3 regions of the Pseudoalteromonas sp. TAP-3C genome follow, and region 3 is predicted to be linked to each of the others. Evidence: predicted binding sites of a transcription regulator. Region 3 holds the regulator's gene; each other region holds the start of a gene.
The links. The regulator LexA, encoded in region 3, represses DNA repair genes until DNA is damaged. The targets are predictions, from matches to a motif close to TACTGTATNNNNATACAGTA.

Region 1 (3,256 bases), 1.5 Mb from region 3:
AACCGATACCCCTGCAACAGACTCAATGTATGATGTGGTTGTTGAAGTACCGAGCATTGCACCTGCAATGGTAGCTGTACTGTCTGCACTTAATGCACGGCCTAAACGCGGCATATTACCGTTTTTATCTGCTAACCCAGCCTTTTGAGTAACCGCTACAAGCGTGCCCGAGGTATCAAACAAATCAACGAATAAAAATGCAAAAATAACACTCAACATAGACAGTTCAAAAGCAGCACTAAAATCAAGTTGCATAAAGGTAGGCATGATAGAAGGTGGCATTGCAATAACACCATGATACTCCACTAACCCCATAGACACTGCAATCGCGGTGACTAGTAAAATACTAATCAGTACGCCACTTTTAAAATCACGATAAAGCAATGCAGCGATGACAAAAAAGCTAAAAATAGCTAATAATGGACCAGGGGAAGTAATATCACCCAGCTGCACCAGTGTTGCAGGGCTTGATACGATAATACCCGCACTTTTAAGTGCTATCAGTGCCAAAAACGCACCAATACCTGTTGCTATTGCTTGTTTAAGCACTAAAGGGATAGCATTTATGATCCACTCGCGTACCTTAAACAAGCTTAATATTAAAAATAGACACCCTGACATAAACACCGCACCCAGTGCAGCTTGCCAGCTATAACCCATACCTAATACAACGCCATAGGTAAAAAAAGCATTTAAGCCCATACCAGGTGCTAATGCGAGCGGATAGTTAGCCCACAAGCCCATAATAAAACACCCTATTGCCGCAGCAATACAAGTAGCAACAAAGGCAGCTCCTTGATCCATACCTGCCTCAGCAAGCATAGCAGGATTGACGAAAACGATGTAAACCATGGTGATAAATGTAGTCATACCGGCAATACATTCACGGCGAACCGAAGAATTATTTGCACGGATTTTAAATAAAGCGTCGAGCATAATATACTTGTGGTTATAAAAAGTGGCGAGATTTTAGCATAAAAATCACTTTTTACAGGACATTTTGCCTTGCTTTATACTAAACTAGCTAAGTGTTTAAAATAACAAATGAATTAATATGATCAAAACAACACCTAGCGGCCAAGACCTAGAGCAACAACTAGACAATATTCTTTCTTTTGTAACGCAGCCAAGCGATACAAATCTGCCTGCGAGTTCTAAAAGTACAGATCAAGACACATTAAATAAAGCCCTTTATTACCTTAAGAATGAACAAAACGCTTTAGCGGCAAAGTGGATGCGTTTGGCAGCAATGGCAGGGAACTACCGTGCTCAGTTTTATTTAGGGTTATTTTTTATAAAAGGGCAAGGCGTACCACAAAGTGTGTTCCATGGTGCAGCATGGCTTAGCTTAGCAAGTAGTCAAGGCTATGAACCCGCGATAGAGGCAATAAACGATATACGCAAACACATTAGCACCAAACGCTTTAAAGATGCGCAATGTTACGCTGCAAGTCTGTATGAACAAATTCATCAGTTACAATTTTCCCACTTGATCCCCTCAAGCAGCGATAAGTAATTTTTACAGCCCTTCAACTCTATTATCAGTTACTTAAATTAAGCGTTAACACGTTAAAAACAACGCTTAATTTACTACAGCCACTGTATTCTCAGGCCATCTTAAGGTGAGAACATGCACACTTAAAATTCAACTCTTTGTTATATATGAATTATTAATTAGTCGATAGTAATTTTAACGGTTTAAACGAAACAGCTGTACAAAAAAATAGCAAAAAACACTTGCACCAAACAACTGTATAAACTACTGTATACGTGTACTGTATATAAACCCAGTGAGTGAGATGATAATGTTACAGCCAGTTACCGTAAGAACAGTTAAAAGCTACCAACAAGATGGCCAATCAGATTGTGTTAACGTTGTGCAAATTGAAGATGAAATTTCAGCAACTTTTGAGTTATTAAAAGTATTACACCAATATAATAGCTTAAATGCATGGACGTTGTTAATTGCGCCAGATAACGTACCTAGCAAAGCGTTACTTGATTCATGTTCAATTAATACCAGCAAACTGTTAGTTATTCGGCAAAAACATTTAGTTAATTTGGAGTATGTTTTAAGCTCAGCACTGCACAATGGTAATTTTGCAGCCGTAATAACTTGGACTGACATAATAAATAATGCACAGTTATCGCAACTATCATTAAATTTGAGTCATACGCGCACTAAGTTGTATTGCTTTAGTAAAAAAAGCGCTCAGCCTGAGATTTCACTTGCGCAATAAGCTTGGTAAACTAACATTTTAATACGCAGTACATTTATCATGACCTCTAGCGCCCTATTATGTTTTTGTAACAGCCAGCAACTTTATGCTGATTGCTGCGAGCCTTTTCATTTAAAAACTAAACACCCAAAAACACCTAAACAACTTATGCGGGCGCGCTATAGTGCTTATGCCACTGAAAACGCGACTTTTATTTATGATAGTTACGCAAAAGAAAAGCAACTAGAAAACCCAGTGTCAGATATTAAAGATTTTGCAACTAGCTGCCGCTTTGTAAACTTAACCGTATTAGACTCTGGTTATAACGATGAAACAGGATTTGTAAAATTTAAAGCTCATTATTTTTATCAAGATTTATATTGCGAGTTGGCAGAGCATTCAAGATTTATTAAAGAAGATGAACAGTGGCGCTACCTTGATGGTGAAATTACACCGGTTGCCGATATTAAAGTAAAACGAAACGATACCTGCCCCTGCGGCAGTAATAAAAAATATAAAAAATGCCATAGCGTGTAAACGTCACCACAAAAAATGGGCCACTTGGCCCATTTTCAAATCTACACTAAACGCAGCTTGGCGTTTTATTCGTCATTACCTTCATCAAAGTCTTGACGCTGCGCAGGTCTTGCTAAAATCTCTAAGTAAAAAGACGTTAAACCTTGCTTTTCAATTTCACTAATATGGTTGTTAATTTCAGCAACGCGAACAACTTGAGCGTCTTGTGCTGTATTACCAAACTTACAATCAAATGCCCAATAATCAGCATCATCAGGTAAAGTTTTATTACGTTCTCTTTTCAAATATTTTTTCACTTCATGCTTTGCAGCATCAACCATACGAGGGTATTTGATTTTCTCGTGATTCAGCGTGAATGTTTTCTTCATTACGTTCCTAATTACCTTGGTTTAATGATAATGGCATTTAATGTCATACCATTTGTGCCATTATAGCAATTGCATTTAAGTTTTGGATGCTTTTTTTATATTAAATCGCTTATGAAAATAAAGCGCCTATAA
Region 2 (3,256 bases), 340 kb from region 3:
GCACTTTATTTGTGGACGACAGCTTACCGGTATTACATGCCGCACGAGAATACGGCATTGAGCATTTACTTGCGGTTGCTAACCCTAATAGCCAGCAACCACATAACGAGATAACCGATTACTTAAGCATCACCGATTACCGTAATATTATTTAATTTATTCGCCCTGAGGGTAACGTGTTACTAAGCCTTGATAAACTTGTTTTGCAAAATCTGCATGTTCAGTATCAAGGTTTTTAACTACTTCTACTAAATGTTCGTTATCTTCTTGGCCATGCCATACTTTAATATAACTGCCGTCTTTATAACCATGATCTTGGCGGAAAAAGTTCAGCGTATTTTTACCCACATAGCCACGGTATAAATCGTCTATATCCATACCTATTTGCGCCATACAACCAGCAAACGCTGCCGCATTAAAGGCTTTATTGGCAACAGCACTCGCTGCCAATAGCTCAAGGGTTTGTTTAAAGTCATCACCTTGTTGTGGTGCATTTAGCTCTGTTTGTAGCTGGATAGCAATGTGCTCATAACTCGTTTTACCATCAATGCGTAATGATAAACCGAAATGAAAAATATCAACCAACTCTAAAATCACCTGTTCAGTATCTGGGGTTTGTTTTTTCCACCATTTCCAACCGTAATGATCCAACATTTCTGCACATTCAACCCAAATAGCTCTGTACCATTCAAAGCCCTGACTAAACCACCGCTCATGTACTTTGGTATTCATGGCATTTTGCATTTCTAGCATCACTACTAGTTTGTTTAAATTGGCAGACATATTGGTTCCACTGTTGGATTTATAATTGAGGGTAATAATACAGATAATATAACTTAACGACCAGTTGAAAACTCATGCCATGAGTTGATCAGGTCAACAAAGTCTTCAAAACCACAACCACTGCTTAAATCGTTTTCTTCAAGCATGAGCTCGTCATCTTGGTAGGCTATTAAGTCCTCGTTATCTTGGTGCAATGCATGCGCTTCAAATATCGCTTCAACCTTAGAAAGGATCAGATCAATTTCTTGGCCTTTAAGCGTTACCGGCTCAAAGCTTGAACTCACCGAGCTAATAAGTGCCTGTACCATCGCGACTTTGTCTTTGCCTATTTCTTCATTTAACCAGCGGCCAATAATTGTATGCTCGCTACTTATTTTAATTCTTAACCCACTAATAGGATCGCGAATGAATTGGTATTCCATAACGTTATTCCAGTATTGCTAATTCAGCAGATTATAACCTAGTCAGTTATGAATAACGTAAACCAGATACAAAAATAGCGCCACAAAGCGCTATTTAAGTATTATCAATTTAGCTAACCGCCAGAACGGTAACGTGCAGCATCAATAATTGCCCATAAGTGAAATACGGCTCCAATAACGGCTGGAACAACTAAAAACCATAATGCATAACCGCCAAAAACCAGAATGGCAAACACCAGCGCTGCTAAAATCCGCCCCTGCACTAACTGCCCTAAACCTGGGAAAAAAATATTACATAAAGCAGCAATTACATTACCGCCAGAACCTTGTTGAGACATACTCACCTCTGTCATTTAATTAATTTTGTATCTGTACTTATTATTTATACTTACACACTTTATGCCAATTTATTAAGGCTTACAAATCATATAGTTAAATTATTACGAATTAATCGCTTTGGTATTTTTTGCTAAAAATAGGTCAAATTAACAATTCTGAATAGATATTTTCCACTATACATTAACAGCAATACAGTAACTTAGTTGCCTATTTTATAAATAGCTGTTTATAAAAACAGTATTTTATTTAGCCTAACAAAAACACCTGTTATACTGCTGGCATTATTGATTAAAAAGGCGTAACGATGGACGTTTCAGAATTACTCGATGGCTTAAATGATAAACAACGCGATGCCGTTGCAGCGCCATTACAAAACATGCTGGTATTAGCAGGAGCAGGTTCAGGTAAAACTCGAGTATTGGTTCATCGTATTGCCTGGTTAATGCAAGTGGAGCAAGCCTCTGCCTACAGTATTTTTGCGGTAACGTTTACTAATAAAGCCGCTAAAGAAATGCGCTCGCGGGTTGAAGAAACATTAAAAGCCCCTGTCGGCGGCATGTGGATTGGTACTTTTCACGGTTTATCGCACCGAATTTTACGTGCGCATCACCGTGAAGCAAATTTACCTGAAGCCTTTCAAATTTTAGACTCTGACGATCAGCTTCGTATGATCAAGCGTTTATTAAAATCGATGAATATCGATGATAAAAAATGGCCAGCAAAACAGTTTGGTTGGTACATAAGCGCTAAAAAAGATGAAGCGTTGCGCCCTAAAGATATTCAGGCTTACGATATAAATGAGCAAATGATGCTTCGCGTTTATGCGGCCTATCAAGAAGCCTGCGATAGAGCGGGCCTAGTTGATTTCGCTGAAATATTACTACGTAGCTATGAAGTTCTTAAAAATAACTCAACGCTGCTGCGCCATTACCAGCAACGTTTTGCCCATATGCTAGTAGACGAGTTTCAAGATACCAATACCATTCAATATGCATGGCTAAAACTACTCGCTGGCGATACCAGCAGTATCATGATTGTAGGTGATGATGATCAAAGTATTTATGGCTGGCGCGGTGCAAAAATAGAAAACATTAAACGCTTTTTAACCGACTTTGATGCACAAACCATTCGCCTTGAGCAAAACTATCGCTCTACTGCCACTATTCTTAAAGCCTCAAATGCGTTAATTCAAAATAATTCCGAGCGCATGGGAAAGAACTTATGGACTGACGGTAATGACGGCGAACCAATTTCTATTTATGCCGCCTTTAACGAATTAGATGAAGCGCGCTTTGTGAGCAGCAAATTACGCAGCTGGCTTAATGCCGGAAATGCGCTACAAGATGCCGCTATTTTGTATCGCAGTAATGCGCAATCGCGGGTACTTGAAGAAGCCATGCTGCAAGAAGGACTTAAATACCGAATTTATGGCGGTATGCGATTTTTCGAACGCCAAGAAATTAAAGATGCCCTCTCATATTTACGCTTAGTGGGGAATCGTCAAGACGATGCGGCATTTGAGCGTGTAATTAATACCCCAGCCCGCGGCATTGGCGATAAAACACTCAGCCATATACGTGACTGCGCTCGCGCTGAATCTTTGCCGCTTTGGTATGCTGCTAAAGCCATTGTAGAGCAGCAGCATTTATCTGGGCGCGCATCAGGCGCGGTTGCCAAATTTGTAGAACTCATTGAGCACATTGAAGATAAAA
Region 3 (3,256 bases):
GGCCAGCAACAACACCCACTTATTATCGTTGACTGGTCACCTATTAATGGCGGCGAAATATTTCAAGTGCTCAGGGCAAGCATACCAATGGGGGGAAGAGCGTTAACGCTCTATGAAAAAGTGTATCCTGAAAGCGAATTAAATACCGAAGCGGCTCATCAACACTTACTCGATAGCTTGGCACAGTGTTTACCTGCAGATTGTCAGCCTATTATTTTATCTGATGCTATTTTTAGAACGCCATGGTTTAAAGCCATAGAAGATAAAGGCTGGTATTGGCTTGGGCGCGTCAGAGGCAATGTGACCTTATCTAGCGACCTTGAGACATGGCGAAATTGTAAATCATGGTTTGAGCAAGCAACAGATAAACCACACCTTCTGACACAGATTTACTACGGAAAAACAGTTCGTTTCGCGTGCCAAGGTGTTTTGTTTAGAGGGAAAAACAAGGGACGTAAAAAAATCAAAAAACGGGGTGGGCAATCTCAATGTACAACGGTTAAATACCAACAACAAAAGGCCAAAGAGCCTTGGCTACTTGTGTTTAATTTACCTACACAATTTACAGATAAGCCTCAACGGATTGTGACTTTATATAAACAACGTATGCAAATAGAAGAAAGTTTCAGAGACACTAAGAATGCAAAACTTGGCATTAGTTTAGCCTTTGCAAATTCAAGAAGCGCAGAAAGGTTTGATAATTTATTGCTCATAGCGGCGTTAATGTTGTTTGTCTTATGGTGCATAGGGTACACCGTGTCGGCACAACAAGGGGATGCGGCATTACAAGCGAATACAGAGAAAAAACGACGAGTATTGTCCTATATTTATCTTGGCAAAGAAGTGGTTGATGATCCTAGGTATGAGCCTGATGGGCAGTTCATTATTTATGTGTATAGCCAGTTGTCACTTCTGACTATACAAATTGATAATTTAGGCTAAATTCGTGGGGATCTCTCAGCTTTTAAAGTATCTTATTTTGTCTTTTTAAGGTATTAATTTATATTTGCGATTTTTAAATAACTGTATATACTCACAGTTAATTGTACTGTATGGAAAACCAGTTGTATGCGACCATTAACGAAACGCCAAGCGCAAATACTCGAACTTATCAAAGTGTTTATTAAAGACACTGGTATGCCTCCTACACGTGCCGAAATTGCACAAACACTGGGTTTTAAAAGTGCGAACGCTGCAGAAGAGCATCTAAAAGCATTGGCTAAAAAAGGTGTGATTAAAATGAAGCCGGGCGCAAGTCGCGGTATTCAACTTGTTGAAGAAGGAGAACCCGAGCAACTGGGCTTACCTTTAATTGGTCGGGTTGCTGCAGGTGAGCCAATATTGGCGCAACAGCATGTAGAAAGCCACTGTAAAATTGATCCTTTAATGTTTAAACCCGCGGCTGATTTTTTACTGCGCGTTAACGGTATGAGTATGAAAGACATTGGCATTATGGATGGTGACTTATTGGCTGTTCATCGAACTCAAGTTGCTGAAAATGGTCAAGTTATTGTTGCTCGAGTAGGTGACGATGTAACGGTTAAACGCCTAGAAAAAGCGGGTAGAAAAGTATTTTTACACGCTGAAAATGACGAATTTAAGGCTATTGAAGTCGATTTAAAAAATGAGTCATTCAATATTGAAGGCTTAGCGGTAGGCGTTATTCGTAACGCTGACTGGATGTAATACTAAAGCATAATTTAGCGTTTAATGTTAATTAGGCGCTGGATTTATTTTAATCATGATATTTTTATATTTTTTCTGCTGTTATTTCAACAAACCCCTTACTAAACCTTACTCTCAGATTAATTACCTCATTAGTTACTCTTTTTTTTTGCTACGCTTTTTAAAACAAACACTGTTTATTTTTTATACCAAACTTGCTTATTGTTTATTTTTTAACTACTTATTAAATGGCTGGACTAAAAAAAACTCACAGCAAATTAGTTTTGAGAACACACATTTAAAAATCCAGCTCCATGTAAAAAATAAAAATAACGAATAGGCGTTTAAGCCGTATGCCTCTTCGCTTTGCGTCAGCAATAGCATTAAAGGAGCCTTCACATGGGTAAGCTTAGTTCTTCCTTGTGGCTTATATTATTAGTTTTTTCGCAAAATGTGCTTGCTAATAGCCAATATAATATGCGTAAAGGCGTAACTGATATAAGTAATAATGTATATCAACTGCACATGACTATTTTTTTAATATGTTGTGTGATTGGGGTGATTGTGTTTGCCATTATGTTCTGGGCACTCATTCATCACCGTAAATCTAAAGGGGCGGTTCCAGCCCAATTTCATGAAAGCACCAAAGTAGAAATACTATGGACTGCGATTCCTTTTGTCATATTAATTGTTATGGCTATTCCTGCGACTAAAACCTTGATTGCGATGGAGGATGCTAGCAAAGCCGATTTGACCATTAAAATTACAGGATCACAGTGGAAGTGGCACTATGAATACATGGGAGAGGATGTTGAATTTTATTCAATGCTGGCAACCACTCAGGATGAAATAACTAATTTATCTGATAAAAACCCTAATTATTTACTCGAAGTAGATAAACCACTGGTGCTTCCTATTAATCAAAAAGTGCGTTTTTTAATGACCTCGGATGATGTAATTCACTCATGGTGGGTGCCTGATTTTGCCGTTAAAAAAGATGCTAATCCCGGTTTTATTAACGAAACCTGGACTAATATTAATGAGGTCGGTACCTACCGTGGGCAGTGTGCAGAGTTGTGTGGGAAAGATCACGGCTTTATGCCCGTTGTGGTAGAAGCAAAAACAGAAGAAGACTTCAAAACGTGGTTAGCTGAGGCTAAACAAGCGAAACAAAAGGCGGCTGCTGAAAATGCTGCATTGCTTGATCAAACTGTACCAAAAGAGGAGCTGATGGCGCTTGGTGAGCAAGTTTATATGGCGAGCTGCGCGGCGTGCCATCAACCAACAGGCTTGGGTTTAGCGGGAGTTTTTCCGGCGCTTAAAGGTAGCCCAATAGTCATAGGTGATATCAAAGGACATATTGATATTTTGCTTCACGGTAAACCAGGTACTGCTATGCAATCTTTTGCCAAGCAATTATCCATAAAGCAAATAGCCGCCGTTATTACTTATAAGCGCAATGCGTGGGGTAACGATACCGGTGAAGTAATTCAACCAAGTGAGATACAAGCGGCAATAGACGCTGATGAGGAGGTAAATAATGAGTAGCATTGCGGAACAATCAAACACCAATGAGGCTCACCATGCTCAT

Region 1: a site for LexA is predicted at 1,761-1,780, ahead of AC6H44_RS05720 (SulA-like leucine-rich domain-containing protein). Genes of this name have one in related genera too.
Region 2: a site for LexA is predicted at 1,765-1,784, ahead of uvrD (DNA helicase II). Genes of this name have one in related genera too.

What each region holds. Positions count from the first base shown of each region.
Region 1 covers NZ_CM187618.1:1,197,192-1,200,447, reverse strand. Annotated here, with positions in the region: gene AC6H44_RS05730 (NCS2 family permease) at 1-936, opposite strand, end outside; gene AC6H44_RS05725 (tetratricopeptide repeat protein) at 1,055-1,516, shown strand; gene AC6H44_RS05720 (SulA-like leucine-rich domain-containing protein) at 1,806-2,240, shown strand; gene AC6H44_RS05715 (YchJ family protein) at 2,280-2,756, shown strand; gene AC6H44_RS05710 (DUF6172 family protein) at 2,822-3,124, opposite strand.
Region 2 covers NZ_CM187618.1:10,657-13,912, reverse strand. Annotated here, with positions in the region: gene yrfG (GMP/IMP nucleotidase) at 1-155, shown strand, start outside; gene AC6H44_RS00055 (dUTP diphosphatase) at 157-783, opposite strand; gene AC6H44_RS00050 (YacL family protein) at 837-1,205, opposite strand; gene AC6H44_RS00045 (hypothetical protein) at 1,319-1,543, opposite strand; gene uvrD (DNA helicase II) at 1,849-3,256, shown strand, end outside.
Region 3 covers NZ_CM187618.1:3,086,434-3,089,689, reverse strand. Annotated here, with positions in the region: gene AC6H44_RS14495 (IS4 family transposase) at 1-942, shown strand, start outside; gene lexA (transcriptional repressor LexA) at 1,069-1,686, shown strand; gene coxB (cytochrome c oxidase subunit II) at 2,065-3,213, shown strand; gene ctaD (cytochrome c oxidase subunit I) at 3,206-3,256, shown strand, end outside.